Regions from separate parts of the Solibacillus sp. FSL K6-1523 genome, predicted to be linked through region 1. Evidence: riboswitches for the same ligand, from Rfam matches in the RefSeq annotation. Region 1 holds a riboswitch; each other region holds the start of a gene.
The links. A riboswitch is a leader RNA that binds a small molecule or an ion and turns the genes downstream of it on or off. The one in region 1 is predicted to bind lysine.

Region 1 (5,146 bases):
CCTTAACTGGTGGTTGATTCGCTAAGAAATCTCCACCGTATACTGTATCGTCAAAGTGGATCCATGGAGAATCCCCTTCACCTTTTGTATTAACTGCTCCGTTAATTCCGCCTTGTGCACATACAGAGTGTGAACGTTTAACAGGAACTAACGAGAATAATTCAACTGCTGTACCTTCTTCAGCCGCTTTAATCGTAGCCATTAAGCCTGCCAGACCGCCGCCAACGACGATGATTTTACTTTTCGCCATGATTATTTCTCACTCCTCATATAATTGCTAATTACCTTTACTCACAAATCATTCATCATCAATTTCTTACCTTGTATCAGTGTTACAGTTTGAAAAATTAAACGAATGCTAAGATTGCCGCAACACCCATAATACTTAAAATTACAAATACTAATAATGTAATATAAGTTGCGATTTGTTGAGACTTTTTAGATTGCGTAATACCCCAGCTTACTAGGAATGACCATAAGCCGTTCGCTAAGTGGAAAGTTGCAGATAAGATACCCACGATGTAGAATCCTAACATAAATGGATTCGCCACGATTTCAGCCATCATATCAAAGTTAACTTCTGTACCGAACGCTTTTTGAACACGTGTTTGGAAAATATGCCATGCAATGAAGATTACAAGGAATATACCAGTAAAGCGTTGTAATGCGAACATCCAGTTACGGAATGTGCTGAAGCGTTTTACGTTGTTCGTAGCAGTAAATGCAATATACACTCCGTAGAATGCGTGGAACATAAGTGGAATATAGATAATAATCCATTCCATTGCTAACAATAATGAATGCGGAACTAATTCCATCATACCTGTTGCATTATTGTAAGTTTCTTCACCGCCTACTGCAGTGAAGTTCAAAGACAAGTGGAACGCCAAGAACAATCCTACTGGAACTACACCTAATAACGAATGTAAGCGGCGCCATAAAAATTCACGATCTTTCGACAAAATTGTTACCCCCCTTAAGTACTTGAAATTCGCATCTATAAAGTCACCATTTTGTAAATGTTGTTTATTGACTGCGCATCTCATCATGGTACAATATTATGACATGTCCATTGTACTCTCAACAGATACTAGCGTCAAGATAACATCGAACATTTCACCCCCCTTTTAAAGACGGGATTACGCTGTTTAAAGTCACTATTATTCTACTATAGTTCCACTTTCTATATAACAGATTAAATTACAAGAAAATTTAGGAAAGAGGTTTTTTCTATGGAACCGCACAAAATGAAAACGATTCCATCATTTGGCTACGAAATTGTTCGTGATCATTTACTTTCATCAATTTTAGGAAAACACGAAGCAGATGTCCTTTATTGGGGAGGAAAAGAAGTCGCTCGTCAATTCCCACTATTTTCAATGGAAGAAGCATCTTCATTTTTCGTGGAAGCGGGTTGGGGACAACTCACTTTAGAAAAAGAACTGAAAGATGAAGTGCATTACATACTCACTACTGAAGATCCCGCAGCTCTGAATATTGAGCAGCGCTGCTTTCGATTAGAAGCCGGTTTTTTAGCCGAACAAAAACAAAAAAATATCGGCTATTTAACGGAATGTTACGAGGAAAAAAACATAAAGCATAACTGTATTAAATTCACTTTAAAATGGGATTTAAAAGAACCCATTCGTTAATAAGTTCCCCACTACTTACTATTTATAAAGCTTCAAGCTATTATGGAATCTAGCTTGAAGCTTTTATTTATTCAACAATCGTTAGAAAACCTATTGATTGAGGCAACTAATATCAGATTCATGCCACCCTTTATAGAAATGGGTAATTTTAATGAATCAAGGCAAACTCATCATGCAACATATTCGCCGCCTGCATCATTTCATCTTGTGGCACGATAACCGACACTTTAACTTCTGATGCACTTACCATTTTTACAGGGATATGCCCCTTCCCTAACCGCGCAAATATTCGTGCCGCTACGCCTGGACCAAAAACCATGCCCGATCCTGTAATAGAAATTTTCGCTAACCCTACTTCGAAATCAGCAAACTGAAAACCTAAAGAGACTTTACTTGCCTCCAATATCCGTAAGCTTTCAGCAAATTTCTCCTTCGCTATTGTAAATGACACGATTGGTTTGACGCCATCCATTACTGACTGCACAATCATATCCACATTAATATGATTATCTGCTAAAATACTAAATACTTCTGCAATGGATGCCGTTTCATAAAAATCATAGCCGATCGTTAGTCGAATGACATCCGCTTCATAAGCAACCTTGCGCACCATTAAATTATTCCCCATTTTTTTGCAACCCCTTTATATTAGCAATCAAAAACAAGTTTCAGGCCTTTCATCCACGTAAAAAAGCGACCTTCCACGTTTATGGAAAGTCGCCGTCAAGACAAATAATAAAATTAAATGTGCTTTTTGGATAGCTCTCCAGAACATGCGCTCTGACAATTTTACATCTCTTAAATGCAAAACCAGCAAATTGTGCGAACAATACACAATTCACTTCGGCAGTTTACCCTTTCGGATACATTCAACGGAATTGTCCTTCCTCATGCATCTTACTTTTGAATACTGCGCCTCTATCGATTGAAATTATTGAATTAAATCTCACTTTAGCATACTAAGATTCGTTTTTCAATGACTGTTCCTGAAAATGGTGCTGAATCGTTTCGGCAAGTTTTTTTGATATGCCTGCTTCAATAAGCTGCGCAACAGTTGCTTCACGTATTTTTTTCACCGACCCGAAATGCTTCATGAGCTGTTGTTTACGCTTCGGACCAATCCCTTCAATGCCATCCAACACCGAAACAATTGTATTAGCCTGGCGCTGTTGGCGTAAAAATGTAATAGCAAAACGGTGTACCTCGTCTTGAATACGTTGCAATAAATAAAACGCATCACTCGTTCTTTTTAGTGGAATTGGCTCCACTGGATCACCGAATAACAATTGGGACGTATTATGCTTATCATCCTTTGCGAGTCCAGCAATCGGAATATAAAGACCTAACTCATCTTCAATGACTTCACGCGCCACTTCCATTTGCCCTTTTCCCCCATCAATTACAATGAGATCGGGAAGCGGTAAATTTTCTCGTAAAACGCGTGTATATCGACGTCGAATGACTTCTTGCATCGCACCGTAATCATCATGTTTCGCGGCTTCCTTCGTTTTATATTTACGGTATTCCTTTTTTAATGGCTTGCCATCAACAAAAACAACCATCGCCGAAACAGGGTCCGCGCCGTGCATATGACTATTATCAAATGCCTCAATGCGCATCGGAATCGGAATATTCATTGCCTCACCTAATGCCTCACACGCACCAATCGTTCGTTCCTCTTGGCGCTCAATAAGCTGGAACTTTTCATGAATGGCGATATCCGCATTTTTCGTAGCTAGATCAACTAATTCTTTTTTCGAACCTTTTTTAGGTATAACAATTTTAACATTCAAAAGCTTTTCTAATAAAACACCATCCACTTGTGTAGGAATGAAAATTTCCTTTGGTAGCATATGGTTTGGTTCCTCATAAAAACGTCCGACAAATGTTAAAAACTCTTCTTCTGGTTCATTGTAAATCGGAAAAATGGAAACATCCCGTTCGATTAACTTCCCTTGTCGCACAAAAAATACTTGCACACACATCCAGCCTTTTTCCACAGCATAACCGAATACATCACGATTGCTTAAATCACCTGTCACCATTTTTTGCTTTTGCATAATCTTTTCGATATGCGCCATTAAGTCTCGATATTCCTTTGCCCGTTCAAATTCCAACTTTTCAGCAGCATCCAACATTTTTCGCTCTAAATCTTGCTTCACTTCTTCATAACCACCATTTAAAAACTTGGCAATCTCATCAATCATTTCACGGTATACATCGCTCTCAATTTCCTTCACACATGGTGCCAAACATTGCCCTAAATGATAATAAAGGCAAACCTGCTTCGGGATAATGGCACATTTTCTCAAAGGGTACAATCGATCTAATAATTTTCTTGTTTCGTTTGCTGCGAATGAATTCGGATACGGACCGAAATATTTGGCTTTATCCTTTTTGATTTTGCGCGTCGTTAAAATGCGCGGATATTTTTCATTTGTAATTTTAATATACGGATATGTTTTATCATCCGTTAGTTTAATATTATATTTTGGATCATGGAGCTTTATTAAATTTAGCTCTAAAATTAATGCCTCTAAATCGCTTGAAGTCACGATATATTCGAGGTCTACAATTTCACTTACTAGGCGGGCGGTCTTTCCATCATGGCTACTTGTAAAATACGATCGCACCCGATTTTTTAATGATTTTGCCTTGCCAACATAAATAATCGTCCCTTGGTGATCTTTCATCAAATAACAACCTGGATCACCTGGCAAAATTTCTAGTTTCGCCTTAATATTTGCATTCATTCCATCACCTTAAAATTTCGTCATTTCCTTTTAGTTTACCTTATGTTCAGGTGAATTTGAAAGGTAAGTGCTAGTGCTTTAATCGTTTCCATATATGTTTAACCAAGAATCTATCCTAATGATATAAGTGTCCTAATAAAGCTTCTCATAAAGTACTTGCTAATTTTGGCTGGCTAAGCACATGAGGCGCACAGCTTTGTTGCACAAATCTGTACGACTCATCTTTGTGCTTTGTGCAAGGCCAGCCTTTATAAAATTTCCCCCTACTGAAGCTTTCTGTATAAAGTGCGCCGCTACCGGGGAGGCGGCGTTAACTTAATTAATTGTCCTTTAGCGATTTTGAATACATATTTTATTGTCGGGCGCATATTTCAATAAAAATATTGGATAGCTAAACTTTATTTCATTCTCTAAAACAGATTAGGATTTGTATTGGGGCAAATCTGAATAGAAGAAGTTGAATAGAAAAAAAGCCGTATACCCGCTATAGGCATACGACTTTTTGAATTGAATTATTTGTTGTCGTTAATGAAATCGATTAACGCTTCTTTTGGCATGAAGCCAGCAGTTTTTGCTTTTAACTCGCCATCAACGAATAATAATAATGATGGAATCGACATGATTTGGTATTCAGCCGCTGTTCCTTGGTTGTTATCAACATCAACCTTCACGATTTTCACATCGTTACCGATTTCTGCATCTAGCTCTTCAAGAACTGGAGCGATCATTTTACAAGGACCA
Region 2 (5,146 bases), 1.2 Mb from region 1:
TGATAGTACCTATACAAAGGAACCGTAATTTTATCCTCCCTTGAAAGACTTTATGCCTTTCAAGGGGCTAACATGGGCAAATAAATAATTTATGGCAGTTGGCGTACCCCTACAAAATAAAGCGATCGTTTTGCAATTGCTTGTTTGAATGTCCATTATGAACATGTTACACTGCTCTTAAGAGGTGGGCTTCATGACATTTGGTAGTGTTCCGATGTGGTTTTTTGCAATCGCTATTGCTTTTGCTATTATATTTCTCATCATATCTGAGTGGAATTCTAGAAAATAAGCTTGCAAAATTTTGCAAGCTCTTTTTATATATGCGATTATGCTAACGTACGTTTTAAAAATTCTTTTGTACGTTCATGTTTTGGATTGACTAGTACTTCATTTGGGTGACCTTCTTCCACGATAACCCCTTTATCCATGAAAACGATGCGGTCTGAAACTTCTTTCGCAAACTCCATTTCATGCGTCACAATCAACATTGTATTCCCTTGGTCTGCAAGGTGGCGCATTACTTTTAATACTTCCCCTACCATTTCCGGGTCTAACGCCGAGGTCGGTTCATCAAACAGCATCACATCTGGATCCATTGCGAGTGCGCGCGCGATTGCCACACGCTGTTTTTGTCCACCAGATAATTGGCGAGGTTTTGCGTTTTTGTAAGCGCTCATCCCAACAAGTTCAAGATATTTCATCGCATTCGCTTCTGCTTGTTCTTTCGTGCGTTTTAACACCTTTTGCTGGCCGACAACACAGTTGCCAAGCACATTTAAATTATTGAATAAGTTGAAGGACTGAAACACCATGCCCAGATGTGTACGGTATTTTTCAATGTCATGATTTTCCGCTAATATCGTTTTATTATTATAAATAATTTCACCAGCTGTTGGCATTTCAAGTAAGTTAATACAACGGAGTAGCGTGGATTTACCCGAACCTGAAGAACCAATTAGCGTGACAACTTCCCCTTTATTTACTTGGAAATTGACATCTTTTAATACTTCATGATCGCCGAATTTTTTGTTTAGATGTTGAATTTCAATCACTGCTGTCATTGTATTATTCACCTTCCTTTTCTAACTTGCTTCCTGTAATGAGCTCTACTTTAAAAGCCTCTGGACCATCCATTTTCTTTTCAAATCGTAATAAGAAACGTGTCACAGTAAAGGTCATAGTAAAGTACAGTACGGTCGCAATGAAGAATGCTTCAATGTATTTATAATTACTTCCTGCAACTGAGTTGGCTGTAAAGAATAGCTCCACTACTGAAATAACGCTTAGCACAGATGAATCTTTAATATTCATAACAAGTTGGTTTCCTGTTGCTGGTAAAATATTTCGTGCGACTTGTGGTAATACAATATGAACCATTGTTTGTAGATGATTCATACCAATAGCTTGCGCTGCTTCAAATTGACCTTTATCAACCGATACAATGCCACCACGCACGTATTCCGACATGTATGCACCGGTATTTAAACTAATAACAATGCTAGCTGCTAAAAAGCGGTCAATATCAATGCCTAAATAGACTAAACCATAAAAGACAACCATCGCTTGTACCATCATTGGTGTGCCACGGAAAATTTCAACATAGGCTGTTAATATAAAATTAATGAGTTTTAATAAATATGTTTTTGCTGATTTTTTTCGTTGTGGAATCGTATGCATAATACCAATGAAAAAACCAATAAGGACACCAAATATTGTTCCGATAACCGCTAAAATAAGCGCTGTGTAGGCTCCGCGTAAAAACACTTCCCAGTTACTGATGAACAATGTCCAAGTTGAATCTAAAAATGCCATCTTGCTCTCCCCCAATATCATTTGCTGTCGTTACTCATACATATATATCCACAAGCGGATACATATGCATTACCCGGAAAGCAGCTTTTCTTTTAGATGTTCATATAAATTGAAAAAGGTTGCCTTCCGTTTGCCGGCAAGACAACCTTTCTATTCGCAACTCTTATTGTGCTGCTGGTTGATTTGCAATTGCGTCTTCCATTAATTTCTGACGCTCTTCTTCCGAAATTTCAGCTAACACTTTGTTAATTTCTTCTGTTAAAGCCGAGCCCTTTTTTAAACCGACTGCAATAGCCGTTGCCGCTGGATCTGCTTCAAAGTTTGGCTCTGGAACGATGTATTTAATGTTATCCATCGCTAATTCAGCAGTAATCCCTTCCGGACGCTCCGAAACATATGCATCAATCGCACCTGACATTAATTGTACACGCATCGCACCAAAGTCCGTAGCTGCTACTTGCTTTTTAGCACCGTCCATTTGGTCGATTACATCATAATGTGTTGTCCCTTGTTGCCCTGTCACTTTTGCACCTGCAAAGTCATGGATTGATTTTGCGTTAGCGTAAGGTCCATCTTCTTTCACAACAAGTACATAATCACTTGTATAGTAGCTATCAGTAAAATCAATTACTTTTTTACGTTCCTCTACTGGTGACATACCCGCAATTACTAAATCAATGGCACCTGATTGTAATGATGGTACTAACCCGTCCCAATCTGTTTTTACAATTTTTAATTCCATATTTAAACCTTCAGCGATACGTTTTGCGAACTCAACATCGTACCCGCCTGCAAACTCTTTCGAACCTGGTATTGCCACTGCGCCAAAAGAATCATCGTTTTGAGTCCAGTTAAATGGTGCATAAGCTGCTTCCATCCCGACTTTTAATACTTTTTTTGTTGTATCTCCTTCTGTTTCACTTCCAGTTCCTTCTTCTTTGTCTGCGCCACATGCTGCTAATACAAGCATTGTCATCATTACTGCAAACAATAATACTAGTTTCTTTTTCATAGTCATTCTCCCCTATTAACTTCATATTTTTGAGCTTTTAACGAATAAAAAAACGACCTAAAAGAAGATCTTAGGTCGCTATATTTATAAATAGCTCAAATCCCCTACAATCCCATATAGAGATAGCTCAACTCGATTACCATAGTGATAATCGAGACAGTCTTGCAATTATTCACTGCAAACCCAGCATAAAAAGAAAGAGCTCTTTTTAAACTTCGGCGGTAGTTCCTTCTTTCTCATCTCGTTGCATGCTCAAAGCTCCATGAAAAACTAATAAATACCGCGCCTCTACCTCACATGACTGTGAGGTTATTATTAAATTACGCCCTGGCGTAATTGCGTCCAGATTTTTTCGAGTCCACTCGAAAAACTTCCCTTAAAAATCTGTGACATCCGCCGGGGCTTAACTTTATTCAGCCAGGTTTTGGACCCCCACTGAATAAATTTGCCTATTTCGCATTCATCCTCCACTTATAGTAGGGGACTTCTGCTGAATTAAGTTAAATTGTTTAATGTATAAATAATACTATAATTCATTACTTTCTGTCAACATATACTTTTCTGATAGTTATAATTACATAGAAAAAAACGAGCATATCCCCTACTGGAGATATGCCCGTTTTCATAGTAATAATTAAGAGTTTAATAATAAATCTTCTGGGTTTTCGATCATTTCTTTTACTGTTTTTAAGAAGCCAACAGAATCTTTACCATCGATAATACGGTGGTCATAAGATAATGCCACGTACATCATTGGACGGATTTGAACTTCACCGTTAATCGCTACTGGACGGTTAACGATTGAGTGCATACCTAAAATACCAGCTTGTGTACCGTTCATGATTGGTGTAGACATTAATGAACCGAATACACCACCGTTAGTGATTGTGAAAGAACCACCAGCCATGTCGTTTAAGCCTAATTTTTTATCGCGTGCTTTACCAGCTAATTCGCCAATGCTTTTCTCGATCTCAGCGAAGTTTTTGCTGTTTGCATCACGCACTACAGGTACTACTAAACCTTCTTCAGTTGATACAGCAATACCGATATCAAAGAAGTTGTTTAAGTGCAGTTCGTCACCGCTAATTTGTGCGTTCACGTATGGATATTTTTTAAGCGCTGCAACAACAGCTTTCGTGAAGAATGACATGAAACCTAATTTGATGTCATTATCTTTTACGAATTGCTCTTGTTTACGTTTACGTAATGCCATGATGTTTGTCATGTCAATTTCGTTAAATGTTGTTAACATTGCCGTTGATTGTTTCACTTCTAATAAACGTTTTGCAATCGTTTGACGACGACGAGACATTTTTTCAACAGTTACACGATCAGAATCGCCTGCTGGAGTGAATACCATTGGACCATTTGCTGCTACTGCTGCTACTGCCGCTTGAGCTACTGGTGCTGTACCATGAGCTGACACGTCTTGTACGCGAACACGACCTTGTGGATCTACTGGAGAGATTGCCGCTAAGTCAATTCCTTTTTCACGCGCTAATTTACGTGCTGCTGGAGAAGCAATTACACGATCATTAGACTCTTCTACGATTGGAGCTGGTGCTACAGGTGCTGCTGCAACCGGAGCCGCTGGAGCTGCAGGTGCCGCTTCTTGAACTGGTGCTGCCGGAGCTGGTGCTGCGCCTTCACCCGCTTCAACTACTGCGATTACTTGACCTACAAGAACTGTATCGCCTTCTGGAGCTAAAATTTGAGTTAATACACCCGCTTCTTCAGAAATGATTTCAGCGTTTACTTTATCTGTTTCTAATTCTACGATGAATTCGCCTTTTTCTACGCGATCTCCAACTTGTTTCACCCATTGTGCAATTGTACCTTCTGTAATTGATTCTGCTAATTCAGGGACTTTAATTTCAGCCACTTTAATATCCTCCTTTAATAAACCCTACGCAAATTTGTATAGGGTGGCTGCTTGCTATACAAGCAGCCTTTTTTTATTTTCATTAATCGATTATTTATCTAAAGCTTCTGTAATTAATTTAGTTTGAGCAGCTTTATGTGAATCGCCGTCTCCTTCAGAAGTCGAGCTCATAGCTGGACGTCCTACATAGCTTACCTTTTTACCAGCAGCTATATCATATAATGTTTCAAGAACATACGTCCAAGAACCTTGGTTTTTCGGCTCTTCTTGTACCCAAACTATTTCTTTTACGTTCGGGAAGCGCGCAATAATGTCCGTAACTTGTTGTGCTGGGAATGGGTAGATTTGCTCAACACGTACGATGTGTAAGTGGTCGAAACCTTCACCGTCTTTCACACGTTCTGCTAAGTCAATCATCACTTTACCTGTACCAAGTACTA
Region 3 (5,146 bases), 2.8 Mb from region 1:
CCGAAGTTTATTGAAATTCCGAAAGCTTACGTTGTCGAAGTTCAAATTGAGCATCCAAATTATGATTTTTCAAGCTTGCAAATGAAGTGGTATGCTGTTCCGATTATTTCAAGTATGCGCTTTAATATTGGTGGAATTGACTTTCAAGCAGCGCCGTTTAATGGCTGGTATATGGGGACGGAAATTGGCGCTCGTAATTTAGCGGATGAAGCGCGCTATCATTACTTGCCCAAAGTCGCACAGCAAATGGGGATTGAAACGACTTTGAATGCATCACTTTGGAAGGACCGTGCACTTGTCGAATTAAATATCGCAGTGTTGCATTCCTATAAAAAAGCAGGTGTCAGTATTGTTGATCATCATACCGCGGCACAACAGTTTGAATTGTTTCAAAAGCAGGAGCAAAAAGAACAGCGTGAAATAACGGGGAACTGGACGTGGCTCATTCCACCACTGTCACCTGCAACGACGTCTATTTATCATCAACCGATTTTGAATAAAACGAAGAAGCCGAATTATTTTTATCAGCCGCTACCTTATAAATAAAAATCACCCTCATTCATTTGGCATGGAATGAGGGTGAAATACGTCGTTATTTATTCAAAATAATATCAATCAATTCATCACGATCAATTAAATAAACATCATTAATATCAGCCAGTTTTTTTGCCTGCTTTGTAAAATGACTATTCGTCACGACCCAAGCTTCAGTCGCATCATACATTTTGACCGCGCCGATAATTTCTTGAACCGCTTTTACACCTACAGAACTAGAATAGCGCTTTGCCTGTACAGCAATAACATCTTCGCCATCCTTTAAAATAAGGTCAGCACCGTAATCACCACTTGTTGCTGTGTAGCGCACTTTAAAGCCGCGGCGTTTAAATAGCTCACCTAAAAAGCGTTCGAAGTCCTGCCCGCTCATCACATCAACTTCACGAATACCGGATTTACGTAGTTTTGCTGTTTTGCGAGATTTCCACCAAATTTTAAACGCGATTAATAATACAAAGTAAAGAACAATCCCCATGCCGACACCTTGTAATGTTTCGTTAAAATACCAGCCGGCTGCACCTGCTAGGACGATCATGACCAATGTGAAATTAGGCATTTTTTTCTTTCTTCGTCGATTTCGTTTCCTCAATTTCTATGTACTCCTTTAAGTTACAATGTTCTTCGTAACTAAAGTATATCACAAATGGGTACATACGTTTGCATTAGACGAATTGTTTTTTCGCACTTATAAAGGCAACGATAAATAACAATGCGGATGTGATTAAAAATAACAAAATCGGGATTGTCCAACTATTCGTCGCATCATGAACAAAGCCGAATAAAACAGGTCCAATTGCTGCAACCAAATAGCCGACAGACTGTGCAAAGCCCGATAAGTCTGCCGCTTCGAAGGCAGTTTCTGTACGTAATGTGAAAAACATAAGGACAAGTCCAAATGAAGAACCGCCTGCAAAACCTAAAAACACCATCCATAAAACAGCTAAGCTTGTCCATTCCATAAATACACCCGTAAACCCGATGACATAACACAACGTAAAGAAAAGCACGATTGGACGTTGTGATGAAAGTTTTCCGGCAATAATCGGAATGATAAATGTGAGTGGAATTTGCGCAAGTTGCATAATAGAGCCCATCCAACCAGCATCTTGTGCAGCCATCCCTTGACTTATAAAGATATCCGGTAGCCAAGCGCTTGAGCTATAGAAAATGAATGATTGTAAGCCCATCGTTGCGGCAATTGCCCATGCAAGAGGGGATTTCCACATTTTCTTTTTCGGTGCGTTAGAGCTTGCAAAGTTCATCTCTACTTTTTTATCCTTCAATAAAGGCAACCAAAATACTAAAGTTAATATGCCTAAAATAAGTGAAAAACCTAGTGCCAATTGCCAGCCATAATTCGATGCGATTGGGTAGCTAATTCCTGCTGCAAGTCCGGCAGAAATGTTCATCGAAACAGAATAAATTCCCGTTAATAATCCAATATGAAGTGGGAATTTTAGCTTGAAATAACTAGGGATGAGTACGTTTCCGAAAGCGATCGCAACCCCAATCAAAATTGTCCCTAAAATCAGTAATGCAGTCGAACCAACTGAACGGAGCAAAATACCTGCACATAAAATGATAACCGAATAAAACAGTGTCCATTCCATGCCTAATTTTCTAGCGATACGTGCTGCAAACGGCGATATAACCGCAAAAGCAAGCAAAGGAATTGTCGTTAAAAAGCCAGCTAGGACGTTAGAAATACCAAGTCCATCTCGTATAAAAGATATGATCGGTCCAACAACCGTTAAAGGTGTTCGAAGTGTTGTCGCAAATAAAATAATCGCCAATGTAAATAGCCAAATGGATTTATTGGATGATAAGTTTTTGCTTGTGTATGTAACTAGTTTGGAATCCATTTTCCACGCCCCTTTTTTAAATAAGAACTATTATATCAGATGTTAATAATTGTTCGAATTATCCTAAAAAATAGAATAATTCAAATCGGTTGCTATCAAAAAATTGGTATGCTAGAATTTGAACCATTATTGAAATTAAATATTACATTACCTCATGTCAAAGTGAGGTAGAGGTCGCAAGCATTAAGAATAGTATAGCGGAGATTGAGAAAATCGGTGAAACTATATGAAAGGAATGATTGCCGAAGTGTCATTTCAATTCTCAAAAAATGACGCTGGGGCTGTCTCCGAAAGGAACAGAACTGTCACATGTGTAAGCGTGTGTTGAGCTATCTTTCAAGTTTGTCTGGTGTTAAATAAAACCGTCACAAAAACTTGTGGCGGTTTTTTATCTTCATTTAACTTTGGACGCAATTACGCCGAGGCGTAATTGATTAAAAGGTTGTCCAAACTATAAGTATGATGAGATTTAACACGATGCAAATGAAATAAAAAGGAGAATTTTCCATGAGTGAAATAAAAATCGATCAACTTGGTAATAAAAATCAATTAAAAAGAAGCCTGAAAAGTCGCCACATTACGATGATTTCTTTAGGTGGAACAATTGGAACAGGACTTTTCCTAGCATCGGGTGGAGCAATCGCACAAGCAGGTCCAGGTGGGGCATTGCTTGCTTACGCGTTAATCGGTGTGATGGTGTACTTCTTAATGACGAGCTTAGGGGAAATGGCGGCGTATATGCCTACATCCGGTTCGTTCAGTACGTACGCAACGAAATTTGTCGACCCAGCACTAGGCTTTGCACTAGGCTGGAACTACTGGTACAACTGGGCCATTACGATTGCAGCTGAAATTGCAGCGGTATCGTTAATTATGAAATATTGGTTCCCAAATAGTTCGTCGTTTACATGGACAATTTTATTTATTGTTGTTGTTTTATCGTTTAACTTACTTTCGGTTAAAGCGTACGGTGAAAGTGAATATTGGTTTGCGATGATTAAAGTTGTAACAGTGATTGTATTCATTATTGTCAGCTTCCTTATGATTTTTGGGATTTTAGGTGGCAATGATCCAGTAGGCTTCAAAAACTTCTTTGTTGGAGATGCACCGTTTAATGGCGGATTCCTAGCAATGTTCGGTATTTTCTTAGCAGCAGGTTTCTCGTTCCAAGGGACGGAGATGCTCGGAGTAACTGCTGGTGAAACAGACGACCCAGGAAAAAATATTCCAAAGGCAGTGCGTTCGGTATTCTGGCGTATTTTACTGTTTTATATTTTTGCAATTGGTGCAATTGGTTTGTTAATTCCGTACACAGATTCACGTTTACTATCAGAAGATATTGCAACAAGTCCGTTTACATTAGTATTTGAAAACTTAGGCTTTGCATTCGCGGCTTCTGTGATGAATGCAATTATTTTAACAGCGATGCTATCTGCCGGAAACTCAGGTTTATATGCAGCAAGCCGTATGTTATTCCAATTAGCAGTCGATGGCAAAGCACCAAAGTTTTTTGCGAAAGTGAATACGCGCGGCATCCCAGTATACGCGTTAATCGCAACAATGGCTGTAGGTTGTGTATCATTTTTAGCTTCATTCTTCGGTGATGGTGTCGTTTATATTTGGTTATTAAACGCATCAGGGCTATCCGGATTTATTGCATGGCTAGGAATTGCGATAAGTCATTACCGATTCCGCCGAGCGTATGTTGCGCAAGGGCGTTCACTAAGTGATTTACCATATGTATCTAAATTCTTCCCATTTGGTCCATTATTCGCATTTGCACTATGTACGCTTGTTATTTTAGGACAAAACTACATGGCGTTCATGGGGGGCACAATTGACTGGTATGGCGTTTTAGTATCATATATTGGCATCCCTTTATTCGTAGCACTGTGGGTAGGTTATAAATGGAAACATAAAACGAAAGTCGTGCCATTAATGGATTGCGATTTAACAAATAAGTACTAAATCAGAAGCAAAATCTCATTTATTTGAGGTTTTGCTTTTTTTATTCTGTTTGTGCCAAAAGTTATATTGAGATGGTATGATTAGAATATAATGAAGGAACGAAACATAGCGATATCACTCGCTATTAATGATAAAGGAAATTGAAGGAAGTGATGAAAGGTGACAGTTTCAAAAGGGTTTTATAAAAAGATTTACAATTGGCTAATGGATGTAGAAAAAAATGAAGTCCGATACCGCCCATTTATAATGGATGGAAATCCTTATAAATCACGTGTTTTTTTAGTCGGATCAAATGCGATACCATTTTTTATGGTGGAGCAAGGTGATGAGAAATCATTTGCAGATGCATTACTAAATCAAGACTTACTGGAAGACTTATATGATCGTGACATACATGATGCGCCGCGTGAATTTAAAGGATCTTTACATTTTGCGAAATGGCTACAAAAGGAATTCAATGAAACGACTGTTTATACTTCTTTGAATGCATTCCAAGTGGAAACTGCCGATGAATTAAAGAAAGTAAAAAAAGAAAATCCACAAGCCTTTGCACGCGGGCAAGTTATTTTTGACGAAGTATTCAATGAGTTTCAACCAGAAATTATTATTCTTCAAGGGACAGCTGCATTGAATCAATTTAAAGAGATGTATGCCGAACGTTTAGTAATTTATAATTCTACAATAACAAAAGTGCAGCAATTAGAAGTAGAAGGACCATTTGCAGAAATGCTTGATCAAAACGGCAAAAAGGTGTATATTTT

Region 2: linked by a shared signal. The riboswitch ahead of MHI10_RS09510 (transporter substrate-binding domain-containing protein) and the one ahead of MHI10_RS15345 (ACT domain-containing protein) in region 1 are both predicted to bind lysine.
Region 3: linked by a shared signal. The riboswitch ahead of MHI10_RS01715 (amino acid permease) and the one ahead of MHI10_RS15345 (ACT domain-containing protein) in region 1 are both predicted to bind lysine.

The regions. Positions count from the first base shown of each region.
Region 1 covers NZ_JBBOSU010000001.1:3,177,497-3,182,642, forward strand. The annotation lists gene sdhA (succinate dehydrogenase flavoprotein subunit) at 1-250, opposite strand, end outside; gene MHI10_RS15335 (succinate dehydrogenase cytochrome b558 subunit) at 348-962, opposite strand; gene MHI10_RS15340 (YslB family protein) at 1,233-1,652, shown strand; gene MHI10_RS15345 (ACT domain-containing protein) at 1,801-2,280, opposite strand; lysine riboswitch at 2,404-2,581, opposite strand; gene uvrC (excinuclease ABC subunit UvrC) at 2,612-4,405, opposite strand; gene trxA (thioredoxin) at 4,918-5,146, opposite strand, start outside.
Region 2 covers NZ_JBBOSU010000001.1:2,006,548-2,011,693, reverse strand. The annotation lists gene MHI10_RS09520 (amino acid ABC transporter ATP-binding protein) at 327-1,061, opposite strand; gene MHI10_RS09515 (amino acid ABC transporter permease) at 1,066-1,812, opposite strand; gene MHI10_RS09510 (transporter substrate-binding domain-containing protein) at 1,976-2,824, opposite strand; lysine riboswitch at 2,940-3,123, opposite strand; gene odhB (2-oxoglutarate dehydrogenase complex dihydrolipoyllysine-residue succinyltransferase) at 3,459-4,706, opposite strand; gene MHI10_RS09500 (2-oxoglutarate dehydrogenase E1 component) at 4,797-5,146, opposite strand, start outside.
Region 3 covers NZ_JBBOSU010000001.1:345,722-350,867, forward strand. The annotation lists gene MHI10_RS01700 (nitric oxide synthase oxygenase) at 1-546, shown strand, start outside; gene MHI10_RS01705 (restriction endonuclease) at 593-1,144, opposite strand; gene MHI10_RS01710 (CynX/NimT family MFS transporter) at 1,218-2,417, opposite strand; lysine riboswitch at 2,578-2,757, shown strand; gene MHI10_RS01715 (amino acid permease) at 2,925-4,385, shown strand; gene MHI10_RS01720 (RNA 2'-phosphotransferase) at 4,545-5,146, shown strand, end outside.